DNA from 4 places in the Metabacillus dongyingensis genome. Region 4 is predicted to be linked to each of the others. Evidence: riboswitches for the same ligand, from Rfam matches in the RefSeq annotation. Region 4 holds a riboswitch; each other region holds the start of a gene.

The links. A riboswitch is a leader RNA that binds a small molecule or an ion and turns the genes downstream of it on or off. The one in region 4 is predicted to bind S-adenosylmethionine.
Region 1: it holds a riboswitch for S-adenosylmethionine, as region 4 does, so the genes downstream of both, K8L98_RS05680 (bifunctional homocysteine S-methyltransferase/methylenetetrahydrofolate reductase) here and metK (methionine adenosyltransferase) in region 4, are expected to answer to the same signal.
Region 2: it holds a riboswitch for S-adenosylmethionine, as region 4 does, so the genes downstream of both, mtnW (2,3-diketo-5-methylthiopentyl-1-phosphate enolase) here and metK (methionine adenosyltransferase) in region 4, are expected to answer to the same signal.
Region 3: it holds a riboswitch for S-adenosylmethionine, as region 4 does, so the genes downstream of both, K8L98_RS06230 (methionine biosynthesis PLP-dependent protein) here and metK (methionine adenosyltransferase) in region 4, are expected to answer to the same signal.

What each region holds. Positions count from the first base shown of each region.
Region 1 covers NZ_CP082944.1:1,153,007-1,157,365, reverse strand. The annotation lists gene K8L98_RS05690 (CvfB family protein) at 1-185, opposite strand, end outside; gene K8L98_RS05685 (YajQ family cyclic di-GMP-binding protein) at 535-1,026, shown strand; SAM riboswitch class I at 1,211-1,342, shown strand; gene K8L98_RS05680 (bifunctional homocysteine S-methyltransferase/methylenetetrahydrofolate reductase) at 1,419-3,272, shown strand; gene metH (methionine synthase) at 3,265-4,359, shown strand, end outside.
Region 2 covers NZ_CP082944.1:1,821,255-1,825,613, forward strand. The annotation lists gene K8L98_RS08980 (pyridoxal phosphate-dependent aminotransferase) at 1-940, shown strand, start outside; SAM riboswitch class I at 1,022-1,131, shown strand; gene mtnW (2,3-diketo-5-methylthiopentyl-1-phosphate enolase) at 1,352-2,590, shown strand; gene K8L98_RS08990 (2-hydroxy-3-keto-5-methylthiopentenyl-1-phosphate phosphatase) at 2,587-3,249, shown strand; gene K8L98_RS08995 (methylthioribulose 1-phosphate dehydratase) at 3,246-3,884, shown strand; gene K8L98_RS09000 (1,2-dihydroxy-3-keto-5-methylthiopentene dioxygenase) at 3,902-4,359, shown strand, end outside.
Region 3 covers NZ_CP082944.1:1,257,824-1,262,182, reverse strand. The annotation lists gene metC (cystathionine beta-lyase) at 1-987, opposite strand, end outside; gene K8L98_RS06230 (methionine biosynthesis PLP-dependent protein) at 974-2,098, opposite strand; SAM riboswitch class I at 2,184-2,313, opposite strand; gene K8L98_RS06225 (DMT family transporter) at 2,384-3,271, opposite strand; gene K8L98_RS06220 (hypothetical protein) at 3,438-3,641, shown strand; gene K8L98_RS06215 (alpha/beta hydrolase) at 3,734-4,359, shown strand, end outside.
Region 4 covers NZ_CP082944.1:3,965,548-3,969,906, forward strand. The annotation lists gene asnB (asparagine synthase (glutamine-hydrolyzing)) at 1-1,036, opposite strand, end outside; gene metK (methionine adenosyltransferase) at 1,190-2,392, opposite strand; SAM riboswitch class I at 2,579-2,712, opposite strand; gene pckA (phosphoenolpyruvate carboxykinase (ATP)) at 3,023-4,359, shown strand, end outside.

The DNA of each region.
Region 1 (4,359 bases), 2.2 Mb from region 4:
TTCATTGTTGCAGCAAGACGGTCTTCATGATCAACAATTAAATAAACCTCTACTTCTTCTTTGTCATCAATCGGTTCCGTGATTTCCGTTTTATGAAGGAGCACACGGCTTTCCCCATCTGTTAAATAATAGCCATAATCTAATTTTTCATCTATCGAAAGCGTCATAAACGTTCCTGGATTCATCAATTGTATTTCGTTCCTTTCTTTTGCAGGTTGCATCTGCTGTTAGTTTTCAAATTGAAGCGGACATTTATGTATGAATGCGCAGCTAAACGGCTAATCTCCTGGGCTAATCGGGTGCTTAATTGCTGCAGACTACTCCAACTTTTACGTTTTGTACTTCGTATTGTCCGGCTCCATCGCCCAACTCCTCGGCCAGAACAAATTCCCCCAAAAAGTCAAACCCGGACTTTTCGGCGGAATTCTTATCTGTCTGTCGGAGCTAAACGGGCGATTCCGCACTTCGTTAGTTGTTATCCCCTGTTCATTCTACTATAATCTATAGATAATATAAACTTTTGGGAGGATTCTTATGGCGAAAGACAGTTCTTTTGATATTGTTTCAAAGGTGGATATGCCTGAGGTGACGAATGCAATTACGATGACAATGAAGGAAATTGGCACCCGCTATGATTTTAAAGGGAGCAAAAGCAGCATTTCTCTTGAAAAAGAAGAGATTGTTTTAGTTTCAGATGATGAGTTTAAAATGGATCAGTTAAAGGATGTTTTTATTTCTAAATTGATAAAGCGCAATGTAGCGACACGAAATATTGATTACGGAAAAATCGAAGGTGCATCGGGCGGAACGATTCGCCAGCGCGCTAAGCTCATTCAGGGTATTGATAAGGATAATGCAAAAAAGATTAATGCCATTATTAAAAATTCCGGATTAAAAGTAAAAACCCAGGTTCAGGACGATCAGGTCCGTGTGACCGGCAAAAATAAGGACGACCTTCAGCAGGTGATCGCAGCCGTTCGCGGAGCCGACCTGCCGATAGATGTTCAATTCATTAATTTCAGATAAAGTGAACAAACACTCGGGCTATCCTCTGCTGAGTGTTTTTTTCGTTGTTCTGCAAGTATCTGCTTCGATTTCCCCTCAACAAATTCCCCGTCTATTCAGAAAAGTTTTATTTTTGTATTGAATCTATCCGAAAAAACATGTAAATTAGATATAATATCTTTTTCTAAAATTTCATATTTCACCATTCTTATCTAGAGAAGCTGAGGGACTGGCCCTTTGAAGCTTCAGCAACCTGGCATAATGAAATCATCTGTCTTCATCAGAGATTTCAATCCAAGGTGCTAATTCCAGCGATGCATCCATCGAACGATAAGAAGAAGTCCTGAACGTTCAAAAGTCTTCTTCTTGGAAGGCTTTTTTTGTTTTTTTATTGCACTAAGGAGGTTTGGAGTTTGACACTTTTAAACGATTTACAGAAGAAGATCCTGATTGGCGACGGAGCAATGGGAACATTGCTTTACTCACACGGAGTTGACAGGTGTTTTGAAGAATTGAATTTATCGAAGCCTGATGAAATATTAAATGTTCATAAGGCGTATATTGCAGCCGGTGCAGATGTCATTCAGACAAATACTTACGGTGCAAACTATATTAAACTATCAAGATATGGACTTGAAGATGAAGTGAGAGCAATTAACCGTACTGCCGTTCAGATTGCTAAAAAAGCAGCAGCCGGCAATAACACCTATGTTCTTGGAACAATAGGCGGCATCCGTGCTTTCAAGAAAAATGCCTATTCCCTTGAGGACATTAAACGAAATTTCAGAGAACAGCTTTACCTTATGCTCAGTGAAGAGGTAAGCGGTCTGCTGCTTGAAACCTATTATGATCTTGAAGAAATTAAAACCGTATTAGAGATCGCCAGAAAAGAAACGAATATCCCGATTATTACAAACATCTCCCTTCACGAAATTGGAGTCTTGCAGGATGGAACACCCCTGCAAGAAGGCCTTTCTCAGCTTGAGGCCCTTGGTGCTGACGTTGTCGGTCTGAATTGCAGACTTGGTCCTTACCATATGCTTTCATCACTTGAAGAAATTCCGCTCCCGGAAAGAGCGTTCTTATCTGTTTATCCCAACAGCAGCTTGCCTACTCTTGAAGAAGGAAGACTTGTCTATGGCTCTGGAGAAAAATATTTTGCAGAAAGCGCTCTAGCCTTCAGAAATCAGGGAGCAAGACTAATTGGAGGCTGCTGCGGCACAACCCCAATCCACATCGAAGCAATGGCAGCAGCGCTTAAAGGACTCCCTCCAGTTACAGAAAAGAAAGTTAAAATAAGAAAGAAAGAGATTTCTGTCACGTCTGCAGCGGAAAGAAAGTACCCTCCCCTGCCGGAAATAGTCAATAAAAAGCGCTCTCTGATTGTAGAACTCGATCCTCCTAAAAAGCTTGGGCTGGACAAATTTATAAAAGGTGCAAAAGCACTGCAAGCTGCTGGAATCGATGCCTTAACACTTGCAGACAACTCACTTGCATCACCGAGAATAAGCAATGTGGCTGTAGGGTCCATCGTTCAGCAAACACTTGGACTCAGGTCCTTAATTCATATTACATGCCGCGACCGCAACTTAATTGGCCTTCAATCTCATTTAATGGGTCTTCATACGCTGGGACTTACGGATGTGCTGGCGATTACGGGCGATCCATCAAAAATCGGGGATTTTCCGGGAGCTACTTCCGTTTATGATCTTTCATCATTTGATTTGATCAGCTTAATTAAACAATTTAACGATGGTCTTTCTTATTCAGGAAAACCTCTTGGGGAAAAAACCAATTTTTCAGTTGCCGCTGCGTTTAATCCCAATGTTAAATATCTAGATAAAGCGGTAAAAAGACTGGAGAAGAAAATTGCCTGCGGTGCAGATTATTTCATTTCACAGCCAATTTACTCAGAAAAACAGCTGATTGATGTTTATGAGGAAACGAAGCACTTAACCGTTCCGATTTATATCGGCATTATGCCGCTCACAAGCAGCCGCAATGCAGAATTTATCCATAACGAAATTCCGGGCATTACTCTTTCTGACAGTATTCGTGAAAGAATGGCCCGGGCAGGCGACAATCGGGAGAAAGCCTATCAGGAAGGATTGGCGATTTCTAAAAGACTGATCGATGCTGCCTTTGACTTATTTAATGGAATCTACTTAATTACACCATTTTTAAACTATGAATTAACCGTTGAACTGACAAATTACATTCACAAGAAACAAATTGAGGTCAATGAAAGGAAGATTACGCATGTCTGATATAAAAAAGCAGCTTGAGAAAAAAATCCTCGTTCTGGACGGAGCGATGGGCACCATGATACAGGATGCAAATCTTTCTGCAGATGATTTCGGCGGAGAAGAATACGAGGGCTGCAATGAGTATTTAACGATTACTGCACCAGAAGTCATCGAATCCATTCATGATGCTTACCTGGACGCTAAAGCAGATATTATTGAAACCAACACATTTGGCGCTACCAAGATTGTTCTTGATGAATATAATCTCGGTCACCTCGCTTTTGAGTTAAATAAAAAAGCGGCGGAGATCGCCAAAAAGGCAGCTGAAAAATATTCAACTCCTGACTGGCCGCGTTATGTTGCGGGCTCAATGGGCCCTACGACAAAAACACTTTCTGTTACAGGCGGAGCAACGTTTGAAGAGCTTATTCAAAATTACGAAGAACAGACACTCGGCCTGCTTGCAGGCGGAGCTGATTTGCTTCTTCTTGAAACGAGCCAGGACTTATTAAATGTGAAAGCAGGCTTTCTCGGCATTAAACGCGCCTTTGAACAAGCAGGCAAAGAAATTCCGCTGATGATATCAGGGACAATTGAACCTATGGGAACGACGCTTGCCGGCCAGGATATCGAAGCCTTTTTCATCTCGCTTGAGCACATGAAGCCTTTATCTGTAGGTCTAAACTGTGCAACAGGGCCAGAATTCATGACCGACCACATCCGGACGCTATCAGGCATGGCCCATACAGCTGTCAGCTGCTATCCTAATGCCGGCCTGCCTGATGAGGAAGGAAATTATCATGAATCTCCCCGTTCTCTTGCTCAGAAAGTAAAAGGATTTGCAGAACAGGGCTGGCTGAACATTGTCGGAGGCTGCTGCGGGACTACACCTGCACATATTACCGCCATTGCTGATGCTGTAGGTGAACTCGAGCCCCGCTCCGTTCCGGAACGTGATCCGGCTCATACTGTTTCTGGCATCGAGCCGCTTATTTATGATGATTCCATGCGGCCTCTCTTCGTCGGAGAACGGACAAATGTAATTGGCTCCAGAAAGTTTAAACGACTAATAGCGGAGGGGAAATTTGAAGAAGCAGCTGAAATTGCC
Region 2 (4,359 bases), 2.1 Mb from region 4:
AGCAATTGCGGAATTTTACATGCGGGAGTATGGTGTAACACTTAATGCTGACAAAGAAGTGGCCATTTTGTTTGGCGGAAAAGCGGGGCTTGTTGAAATTCCGCAATGTTTACTGGACCCGGATGATTTAGTTCTCGTGCCGGATCCCGGATATCCTGACTATTGGTCTGGGGTAGAGCTTGCCCGGGCCAGGATGGAATTTATGCCGCTGGTAAAAGATAATCAGTTTTTGCCGGATTATGGGCAACTTTCTGAAGAAGCGAAGAAACAGGCAAAGCTAATGTTTCTGAATTACCCGAACAATCCGACCGGTGCTGTTGCCTCAAAAGAATTCTTTGAAGAAACAGTCGCGTTTGCAAAAGAAAATGAAATTTGTGTGATTCATGATTTTGCCTATGGCGCCATTGGGTTCGACGGAAAAAAACCTGTCAGCTTTTTGGAAGTTGAAGGAGCGAAAGAAACTGGGATAGAAATCTATACACTCTCGAAGACGTATAATATGGCGGGCTGGAGGATCGGCTTTGCGATTGGCAATGAAAGTGTCATTGAAGCGATTAATCTGCTGCAGGATCACATGTTTGTCAGTGTGTTCAGTGCTGTCCAAGAAGCTGCTGCAGCTGCCCTGCTTGAATCACAGAGCTGTGTGGATGAATTGGTGGAGCGGTATGAAAGCAGACGCCATGCATTCATAACTGCTCTTAACGAAATTGGCTGGCAGGTTGAAGCGCCGCCAGGGTCGTTTTTTGCCTGGCTGCCTGTTCCGGAAGGCTATACGTCAGAATCCTTTGCCGAATATCTCCTCCTTCATGCACATGTCTGTGTGGCGCCGGGTGTCGGTTTTGGGAAATTCGGAGAAGGCTATGTAAGGGCAGGACTTTTAACCTCAGAAGAAAGACTGAGAGAAGCAGCAGCACGGATAAAATCTTTGAATTTATTTTAAAATGGCGGTTGACAGTCTTTTGAAAAAATGTCATAATCCAAATTAATTTCAGGTTATTCAGAACATAAAATAAATAAGCCATTCTTATCAAGAGCAGGTGGAGGGACTAGCCCGATGAAGCCCGGCAACCGACTTAAACCAAGGTTTAAGCACGGTGCTAAATCTTGCAGCATTTCGCTGATAGATAAGGATCTTAGCCAAGTCAGATAAGGTCTCTTTTCGATTAGCGGAAAGGGGCCTTTTTTATTTATTTAGAATATATAAAATTTTGCGCATTGATGGCAAACTGAGTCGCCCAGCTCCTCGGCCAGAACAAAAAAGTCAAAACCGGACTTTTCTGCTGATTTTGCCATGCCTGAGCTAAACTGGCGCTTGCGCATTTCTAAAACTGTTATGGAAGGCGGTACAAACATGAGCGGCATTACAGCAACCTATCTCATCCATGATGAAAAAAACTTAGAAAAAAAAGCAGAAGGGATTGCCCTTGGGTTAACCGTTGGGTCCTGGACGGATCTTCCGGAACTGACTCAGATACAATTGAAGCAGCACAAAGGGAAGGTCATCTCTGTAGAAGAATTTGAGGCTGATGATAAGGTTTCAGCTTTTTTAAACAAACGCGTCAAAAAAGGCATCGTTAAAATTTTTTACCCTGGAGTAAATTTCAGCCATGATTTGCCGGCGATTCTTGCGACTGTGTTTGGAAAACTGTCTCTTGACGGCGAAGTAAAGCTTCAGGACCTGGATTTTTCAGAAGATATTCTTGCTGATTTTCAAGGTCCTAAGTTCGGCATCAGCGGCATCCGTGAAAAACTTGGTGTATATGACAGACCTTTGCTTATGAGTATTTTTAAAGGTGTCATCGGACGTGATCTCGCTTTTTTAAAGAATCAGCTTAAAGATCAGGTGCTCGGCGGGGTTGATTTGGTGAAAGACGATGAAATTCTTTTTGAAAATCCGCTGACACCTTTTGACCAGCGGATTACTGCCGGAAAAGAAGTGTTAAACAAGGTTTATGAGGAGACCGGTCATAAGGCGATGTACGCGGTTCATTTATCAGGCAAAACGTATGATTTAAAAGAAAAAGCAAAGCGTGCGGCAGAGCTTGGAGCAGATGCCCTATTGCTAAATGTTTTTGCCTACGGCCTTGACGTGCTTCAAAGCCTGGCAGAGGACAAAGACATCAACATTCCGCTAATGGCTCATCCAGCTGTCAGCGGTGCATTGGCATCATCCTCACTATATGGAATCTCGCATTCTCTTTTACTCGGAAAATTGCTGAGATACAGCGGAGCCGATTTTTCTCTGTTTCCATCCCCTTATGGAAGTGTTGCGCTTGAGCGGGAAGCGGCCCTTTCCATAGGTGCAGCTTGTAAAGAAAACGTGCTCCTGAAGGAAACATTCCCTGTGCCTTCAGCAGGGATTCATCCAGGACTCGTCCCTATCTTAATCCAGGATTTCGGGTTAGATAGCGTGATTAACGCAGGCGGAGGTGTCCACGGACATCCAAACGGCGCTGCTGCAGGCGGAAAAGCTTTCCGTGCAGCGATCGATGCGGCATTACAAGGCATCTCCTTGACTGAAAAAGCAAATGAAAATGCGGATTTGAGAATCGCGCTGGATCTTTGGGGGCAGGTGGAAGTGAGCAAATGAGCAAGCCGATTATCATCTGTGATTTCGACGGAACAATAACAAACAATGACAACATTATTGCCATCATGAAGAAGTTTGCACCGCCAGAATGGAATGCTTTGAAGGATGATGTATTAAGTCAGCGGATTTCTGTCCGGGCAGGAGTAGAGAAGATGTTTCAGCTGATTCCATCAGAGCTGAAATTTGATATTATTCAATACTTGCTTTTTACGGCTCAGCTTCGCGATGGATTCCGTGAATTTGTTCAATATACGGAGGAGGAAGAAATCCCTCTGTATATCGTAAGCGGAGGCATTGATTTTTTTGTTCACCCATTGTTGAATGGCTTGGTTGACAGGGACCGTGTTTACTGCAATGCAGGTGATTTCAGCGGTCAGGCAATTGAAATCTTATGGCCAAACTCATGTGATGATCAGTGCAGCAATGACTGTGGCTGCTGCAAGCCGAGTTTAATCAGGAAGCTTGCTGCTCCTGATCAGGAAGTCATTGTCATTGGTGATTCAGTTACGGATTTAGAGGCTGCAAAACTTGCAGACTTTGTGTTTGCAAGAGATTTTCTTCTGGGAAAATGCCAGTCTTTAGACCTTCCGCATCAGGAATTTACTACGTTCTTTGATGTGATAGATAGACTTAAGAAAAAGCAGGAGGCGGTATCATGAGTCTTTTAAATCAACGCTTGCGCGAGCTTGCAGCGGTTAAACGCGAGCTTGCTGAGAGGGACTGGTTTCCAGGTACAAGCGGAAACCTCGCGATTAAGGTAAAAACGGAGCCGCTCTCGTTTTTAGTGACTTCAAGCGGTAAGGATAAACGGATTGAAACGGATGAAGATTTCCTATTGGTCGATCAGAATGGAGCTGCCCTTGAAGAAACAAAGCTGAAGCCTTCTGCTGAAACCCTGCTTCATGTTGAAATCTATAATCGTACGAACGCAGGCTGCAGCCTCCACGTCCATACTGTTGACAACAATGTCATCTCTGAGCTCTACGGCGATGACGGCGGCGTTACGTTTAAAGGACAGGAAATCATTAAAGCATTTGGTCTTTGGGAAGAAGATGCAGAGTGGCATATTCCGATTATTGAAAATGCGGCTCATATACCGGATCTCGCAGCTGACTTTGGCAAGTATGTGAACGGAAACTCCGGTGCTGTTTTGATCCGCAATCATGGCATTACCGTTTGGGGCAAAGATGCTTTCGAAGCCAAAAAAGTGCTGGAAGCATGTGAATTTCTATTTTCCTATCATTTAAAAGTCCTATCTTTAAAACAAGCTAAATCGCTCACATTAAGAGCTTAACAATAGGAGGAATTATAATGGCAACGATACGATTACAGGAAACAAATGAAAGAATCGCTGATCAAAAGGCGGTAGCTGCCTTTCTTGAGTCTCAAGAAGTCATTTATGAGCACTGGGATATCGAGAAGCTGCCGGAAGCTTTAAGAGAGAATTACAGTCTTGCTGATGAGCAAAAAGAGGAAATTCTGCAAGTATTCAAGGATGAAATCGCAGACATCTCAGAGCGTCGCGGCTACAAGGCACAGGATGTCATCTCTTTATCTGAGAGCACGCCGAATCTTGATCAACTATTGAAAAATTTTCAGCAGGAGCATCATCACACAGATGACGAAGTACGCTTCATCGTCAGCGGCCACGGCATATTCATCATTCAGGGAAAAGACGGCTCATTTTTTGATGTTGAACTCAACCCCGGCGACTTAATCTCCGTACCGCCAAACATACGCCACTACTTTACTCTTCAGGAGGACCGCAA
Region 3 (4,359 bases), 2.3 Mb from region 4:
GCCGAGGCTTACAGCAAATACAGGGAGCTCCACATTTTTAACAAGGGTGCGGACAGCGTCTTCATCGGCTAATGTGAATGATAGCACGGCACCTGGTCCGTCCGCCTGGTAACGCTGAATCGAGTGGCCAGGATGGAACGTTAATCCTGGATAATAAACGTTTCGGACAGCTTTATGCTTAGACAAGTACTCTGCCAGCTTCCTCGCAGATGCTGATGATTGCTGTAGTCTGACGTTCAGTGTTTTCATTCCGCGGAGCACAAGCCAGCTGTCCTGCACGCCGAGTACCGCACCGAATGCATTTTGCAGTTTCCCTACCTGTGCAGCAAGCTCTTCGTCTTTTACAACCGCGAGTCCTGCAAGTACATCACTGTGTCCAGCCAAAAACTTGGTTGCGCTGTGAAGCACGATATCGACTCCTAGCTCGAGTGGACGCTGAAGGACTGGTGTTAAAAACGTATTGTCTAAAAATGTTAAACAGTTATTTGCTTTTGCAAGTTTCGTAATGCCCTGGATGTCGGTAATTTTCAAAAGCGGATTTGACGGTGTCTCAACATAGATAACTTTTGTATTCGGCTTGATGTGTGACGCCACTTCATGCAAATCGGTCATGTCGACAAAGCTGTATTCAATGCCGAATCTGCTCAATACATCTGTGATGATCCTGTATGTTCCGCCGTATACATCTTCAGTAATTAGAACGTGGTCTCCTTTAGAAAGGAGCAAGAAACAGGTTGAAATGGCCGCCATTCCAGAAGCAAAGGCAAATCCTTTGGTACCGCCTTCTAGTTCGGCAATTGTTTCTTCTAATGCCTCGCGTGTCGGGTTCCCCGATCTGCTGTAATCAAATTTTCCATAGTCATCAAAGTCAAATTGGTGAAAAGTAGAGGAATGATTGATCGGCACGCTTACCGCTCCTGTTTCCTTTTGCACCTTTTGACGATTGTGGAGCAGCTTCGTCTCGAATTTCCAATCATCGTTGCTCAACTTTCTCCGCCTCCTTCATCAGTTCAAATGCTTCTGTTAAATCCTTTTCCAAATCTCCTGCGTATTCAATTCCGACAGAAAAGCGCAATAGCTTGTTGCACACGCCATTTGCAACGCGAATCTCTTCAGGAATATCCATATGAGTCTGAGTCGCTGGATATGTGATAAAGCTTTCCACTCCGCCCAGGCTTTCTGCAAATGTGATCGTCTTTAAGGCTTTCAAAAATGGATTCACCCATTCTTCCTTCTGCAGCCTGAATGAAAGCATTCCGCCTTTGCCAGGATAAAGCACCTCTGTCACTTCTGTTTGATTTTCAAGAAATACTGCAAGCTTTCCGGCATTTTTTTCATGCTGGTTCATCCGCAGGGCCAGGGTTTTCATGCCGCGGATCAAGAGCCATGAATCAAAAGGAGAAAGCACCCCCCCGATCGCGTTGTGATGCTGTGCAAGCTCTTCACAAAGCTCTGTTCCCTTAGCAACAACCAAACCGGCAAGCACATCATTGTGTCCGCCCAAATATTTGGTGGCACTATGTATGACAATGTCCGCTCCATCTAAAATCGGCGTTTGCAGGATCGGCGTGTAGAAGGTGTTGTCGACAATCAGCAGCAGATGGTTTTCACGGGCTATTTTAGCAATCTTGCTGACCTCTGTTTCCTGCATCAAAGGATTAGTCGGAGTTTCCAGAAAAATGGCCTTTGTGCGTTCATTGATCAGCTGCTGCGTACAGTTTTCGTCGTTAAAATCAGCGTAATGAAAAACAAGTCCGTATTTTCTCCATTCCCGTTCGAATAAACGGTAGGTTCCCCCGTACAAATCTGAGGATACAATGAGCTCGTCTCCGCTTTTAAACAATGCCATCAATGTCTGAATCGCTGCCATTCCTGAACTGAAGGCATATCCCTGATCTCCATGCTCAAGCTCTGCAATGGCTTTTTCAAGTATCGCCCGAGTAGGATTTCCAGTGCGGATGTAATCAAATCCAGTTGATTCCCCAATTCCATTGTGCCTGTATGCTGTAGAAAAATAGACGGGCGGATTCACTGTTCCCGTTACGTTTTCACTTCGATTTCCAATTTGCGCCAAGATTGTTTCAATGCGTTCTGACATTTCCAACACCGTCCCATTGTTTTTTCTAAAATAAAAAACGTCTTCCTCATTTAAGAAGAAGACGTTGATATCGAATGATTGCTTCTCCTTATCTCCCAAGCTTATTACCTGCGCTTGCTGGATTTAGCACCTTGGTTCGAACAGGAACATTCTCTGTTCTTTTCCGGTTGCTGAGATTTCACAGGGCCAGAACCCTCCATCTCTCTGGATAAGAATAAATAGTATGAACTTTTTGAATTGTTTTTATAACCTTATCTCATTATCAAATATTTTGCAAGGGGTTTTTTATGAATATTTACGATTCACAATCATCACACCTGCAATAATCAACAAACCGCCTGCCCCGCTCATTAATAAAAAAGGTTCATTCAGCAAGATGACTGCCGCAATAACAGTTGCAAGCGGTTCAAAGTAAAGAAAGGATGACACTTTAGCCGCCTCCATGACCTCCAGGGCTTTTCCCCAAAACCAGTATGCGACTGCCGAGACAAAGATTCCGAGAAACAGCAAATGAGTCCAGTTTTCCTGTGTCAGCACAGTCAGCTGAACCCAGCCGTTATTTCTCATAAAGAATGGAATTGTCATCAAAAAACCAATAAGGCTTGTATAAAAAGTAATGGTTAATGCAGGATAAGGGATTTTTAATTTTTTTATAAGAATGGAATAAACCGCCCAATTTAATGTACTTAAGATCATCAGTGCATATCCCATATTAGCATGAAAGGTTAATGACCCGCCTTGTCCATAAGATGTAATCAAGAGAACGCCAAGTACAGCAATTGACATGCCTGCAGCTTTAAAAAGCGTAAACGTTTCTTTTAAAAATAGAGATGCCAGAACTGCTGTGAATATCGGGGAAAAAGAGATGATCCATCCTGCTTCCGATGCCTGAATGGACTTCAATGCCGCAGCCTGTATGACTTGATGGACAAAGATTCCGAGTACGGCAAGTATAAAAACCTCAGGGAGATAATCCATTTTTATTTTTAAAGGCTGACGAAAAAGGAAAAGAAGGAGGAATAAAAAGAGAGATGCAATACCAAAACGCAAAACAAGCAATGTAAAAGGTTCCAGCTGAACTAAAACAGCTTTTGTTGATACAAAGGAAATTCCCCAGAACGAAATTGAGACAGCTGCATAGATACCTGCTGTAACATGAATTGATTTCCTCATTTTCAGGCATCCTTCCCTTTATCAGGCTTGTCTTCTTATAAGGAATATGTACGGAATAAAGGAATTATGACGGGTTTAAATCTGTCAAAAAGTGTTCAAATGAACTGTCTTTTTTTTACAGATTACCTTGGTATATTTATCCTATAAGTGAAAGGCGGCAATACGGATGACATATTCATTAACAAAGCCAAAATGGGGTCTTTTTACAATCCTTGTTCTTCTCATAGCGGGATCAAATGCGGCGATTTACCGATTTCCATTTATGCAGCCTGTTCCAGCAGGAGCAAAGAACGCAAATGTTATTCTTCTGAATGCGGATGAGGCCCGTCAATTCATTTCAGACGTATCAGCAAAAATCAATCGTGCATGAAGCAAGAATTTTGTCACAATTCATGCTAAAATAAATGGAAGCGTTTTTAATAATGGATGTGACAGCGTCCAACATCTTTGGAGGTATTTGTGATGACAGCAAAAGCAGGAATTGTAAAAGAGACGCTGCTTTATTCAAAAGAATTAGAAGAAGAAGTAACGCTCCTGATTTATCTGCCGAAGAATTATTCGCCGCTTTATAAGTATAGCCTGATCATTGCACAGGACGGTCAGGATTACTTCAGACTCGGGCGCATCTCAAGGCAGACAGAAGAGCTGTTAAGTGAGAAAGAAATTGAAAATGTGATCATTGTCGGCATACCGTATCGTGACGTGCATGACCGCCGTGATAAATATCATCCTGAAGGGCCGAAGCAAAAAGCTTATATTCGCTTTTTGGCTCATGAAGTTGTTCCTTTTCTGGATAAGGAGTTTCCAACCTATCAAATGGGTGCCGGGCGGGCTCTAATCGGAGATTCTCTGGCTGGAACGGTATCCTTTATGACTGCTCTTACTTATCCGAATACGTTTGGTAAAGTAATCATGCAATCACCTTATTCAGATGAAACGGTTCTGCAAATGGTAGAGGACTTTTCTTCTCCTGCCTTATTATCGGTCTATCATCAAATTGGCACGAAAGAAACAGAAGTCAAAACGACTGACGGCGCAGTTCAGGACTTCCTTGCCCCAAACAGGAAACTGCACGCGGCCATTGACGC
Region 4 (4,359 bases):
GAATAGAAGCCGGATCTGCCACTGGATCATCCATATGCCAAATGATTTTTGGAAGCTCCCTCATAAATTCCATATGATCAACGGTATAGGAAAAATTCTCAACGCCAAGCGCATCCGCTGTTTCTTTTGCTATATCGATTTCGCTGTAGCCTTCTTGCATAAAGCCGACAGAAAACGTTTTAAGTGAAGGGTGAAATTCCTTCGCAATGGATGCAATAATACTTGAATCCACTCCCCCCGACAGAAAAGATCCAACAGGCACATCGCTTCGCATATGGACTTTGACCGAATCAATTAAGGCATCCTGAATTTTTTCTTTGAGCCTGTTTTCGTCAGTTGGACGTACGGGTACAAGTTTCGGTTTCCAGTACCTTGTAAGCTCTAATGCTTCTCCCGTTTTTTTTGTAAAGAAATAGCCTGGAGGCACTTTCTTAATATGCTTCTGCATCGTGCCTGGGTCCGGTACATATTGAAAAGAGAGATAGTGCTCTAAGGATTCTTCATTAATAAGAGGATTTGGAAGATAATCAGTTAAACTCTTAAGCTCCGAAGCAAAAAGATTCATTTCGCCGTTTTCTATGTAGTAAAGAGGCTTTATTCCAAAGTGATCTCTCGCACCGAATAAAAAGTGTTCCTGTCTGTCCCAAATAAGAAATGAAAACATTCCTCTTAAAAGTTGAAGCGTTTCCTGGCCATAAATGCAATAAAGCGCAACAATCACTTCTGTATCCGTATCCGTTTTCAACTTAAATCCATGGGAAAAAATGATTTCTCTGAGCTCAATATAGTTATAAATTTCACCGTTAAACACAATATAGTAGCGGTCATCAGATCCATAAGCCATAGGCTGGTGTCCGCTTTTAACATCAATAATGCTTAACCGCTGAAAGGCCAGAAGAACCTGCTCATCTTGATAAATTCCGCTGTCATCCGGACCTCTGTGTTCTATTTTTCTGCTTGCCTTCTCAATGAATGTATTAAATAAAAGATCTCTCGTTTGTTTACGATAATCAATAATTCCAACAAATCCGCACATCCTATTCGCCTCCAAAAGTGTCTTTCCACTTATAAAACGAAGACTAGTAAGAGATTGTTGCATTTTTTCACAAAATTAAACAAAAATCCCGATTTTTTCGACAAAAAAAGGATGAGAGCTGCATACAGCAGTATTCTCATCCTTTTTTACTTATTATTGGTTTAAAGCCTGTTCTTTAAGAGCTTCTGCTTTATCTGTTCTTTCCCATGGAAGGTCAAGATCATTACGGCCGAAGTGTCCGTAGGCAGCTGTTTGTTTGTAAATTGGACGGCGAAGATTCAGCATGTTGATGATTCCTGCCGGACGAAGGTCAAAGTTAGCACGAACAACATCCACTAACACATCTTCCTTCACTTTCCCTGTTTCAAATGTATCGATTGCAATTGATACCGGCTGAGCTACACCAATTGCGTATGCAAGCTGAACTTCACATTTATCAGCAAGGCCAGCTGCTACAATATTCTTAGCTACATAGCGTGCTGCATAAGCTGCAGAGCGGTCAACTTTTGTTGGATCTTTACCAGAGAATGCACCGCCTCCGTGACGAGCATACCCTCCGTAAGTATCAACGATGATTTTACGGCCTGTTAAGCCTGCATCGCCCTGCGGTCCGCCGATTACGAAACGGCCAGTCGGGTTGATGAAGTATTTTGTATCTTCATCAATTAATTCATTCGGTACAACCGGGTTAATTACATGTTCTTTTACGTTGCGCTGAATTTGCTCCAATGAAATTTCAGGGTGATGCTGAGTTGAAATAACAATTGTATCAATGCGAACAGGCTTGTCATTCTCATCATACTCAACTGTTACTTGAGTTTTGCCGTCAGGACGAAGGTACGGAAGAATTTCTTCTTTGCGGACTTCTGTTAAACGGCGTGCAAGTTTGTGAGCAAGTGAGATCGGCAGCGGCATTAATTCTTTCGTTTCGTTATTTGCAAAACCGAACATCAATCCTTGGTCACCTGCACCAATAGCTTCAATCTGCTCATCTGTCATTTTTCCTTCACGTGCTTCAAGCGCCTGATCAACACCCATCGCGATATCTGCTGACTGTTCATCAATTGAAGTAAGTACTGCACATGTTTCTGCATCAAAACCATATTTTGCACGAGTGTAGCCAATTTCTTTAACCGTTTCGCGAACGATTTTTGGAATGTCTACATAAGTAGAAGTTGTAATTTCACCAGCAACCAGAACAAGACCTGTTGTAACAGATGTTTCACAAGCTACACGGGCATTTGCATCTTTTTCTAGGATTGCATCTAAAATCGAGTCAGAAATCTGGTCACAAATTTTATCAGGATGACCTTCAGTTACAGACTCTGAAGTAAACAGACGACGTTGTTTAGTCATTAAAGTTTTCCTCCTCAAAAGGTTAGATGATACGGAACTCATTCCCTTTCATATTTTGACCATTCGGCAAAATATTTCAGTTGGCATGTTTTAGGAGAATCCACGAGTACTTTCAGGCAAAATATATTTGAAATAAAAAATCCTTTCCCGCGAGGAAAGGTTATTTACTAAAATCGTAGCCTTTCGCTCTTATCGATCAAGGGCTTTCGCCTTGCATCAGGTTAGCACCTTTGCTCGCAAAAATTCACGAATGAATTTTCAAGATAAAGCAGGTTGCTGGGTTTCATTGGGCCTGTCCCTCCACCAGCTCGGGATAAGAGAATCCGTTCAAGGACATATAATATCGTATATTTCCTTCAGGTGTCAACAAAAACTGACAAGGTTTTCGCATAAGATTTTTCAGAACCCTTTTTATATGATTCCACAAAATGCCGAAATAAAAACATTCCTATTATATATGTATCATTTTCATCAAAAACGTTTCTAAAACCGTTCCATTTCATCAATTTGTACGTAGAATAAGTTAAATAGTATAGACTATTCATTTTAATGTGTTATACTAATTAAGAAGAATCACTTAACATATAGTTGAAAATAATAATAGAAATATAGGTAAAGGATGGGTATGGGATGAATTCAATTGAAATTACAAATGAGCTTGATGTTTTACTTAAAGGGGAAAATGCATTTCATAACTTATCAGTTCCCGTTCTTGTAGAGAAAGTATTAGAGCGCAAAGAAGGTACATTAACTTCAACGGGAGCAGTCCGTGCAACAACTGGTACTTACACAGGACGTTCACCTAAAGATAAATTTATTGTAAAAGAAAATTCAACAAATGACAAAATTGAGTGGGGTGCTGTTAATCAGCCTTTCTCTGAAACGGCATTTGAAAAATTGTATTTAAAAGTTCTTTCATACTTAAAAGACCGCAATGAGCTTTTTGTTTTCAAAGGCTTTGCCGGAGCTGACGCAAAATACCGCCTGCCGATTCAGGTTGTAAATGAATTCGCCTGGCATAACCTTTTTGCACAGCAATTATTCATTCAGCCAGAGAGCGGAGATGAGCTGATTCAGCATGATAATCCATTCACGATCGTGTCTGCACCAAACTTTAAAGCAGATCCGTCAGTAGATGGAACAAATTCTGAAACTTTTATCATCATTTCTTTTGAGAAAAGAACGATCTTAATCGGAGGAACGGAATATGCAGGAGAAATGAAAAAATCTATTTTCTCTGTCATGAATTACCTTCTTCCTGAAAGCGGTATCCTGCCGATGCACTGCTCTGCAAATGTTGGTCAGGAAGGCGATGTGGCCCTTTTCTTCGGTCTGTCTGGAACAGGAAAAACAACCTTGTCTGCTGATCCTAAACGCAAATTAATCGGCGATGATGAGCACGGATGGTCAAATGCCGGTGTTTTTAATATCGAAGGAGGCTGTTATGCAAAGTGCATCAACCTCTCACGTGAAAAAGAACCTCAAATTTTTGATTCAATAAGATTCGGGTCAGTGCTTGAAAATGTAGTACTTGATGATGACACAAGAATTGCTGACTATGACGATACCTTCTTTACTGAAAATACAAGAGCGGCCTATCCCCTTGAAGCAATGGATAACATTGTGAAGCCTAGTATTGCAGGCCACCCGCATACGATTGTCTTTTTAACTGCTGACGCATTTGGAGTTCTTCCTCCTATCAGCAAATTAACAAAAGAACAGGCCATGTACCACTTCTTAAGCGGCTATACAAGCAAGCTTGCCGGAACAGAGCGAGGCATTACATCACCTCAGGCTACATTCTCTACGTGCTTTGGCTCGCCTTTCCTGCCGCTTCCTGCTACTGTTTATGCCGAGATGCTCGGCCGGAAAATTGATGAGCATCAGGCAAATGTATTCTTAGTCAACACAGGCTGGACTGGCGGAGAATACGGAACCGGCAAGCGCATGAAATTGAAATATACACG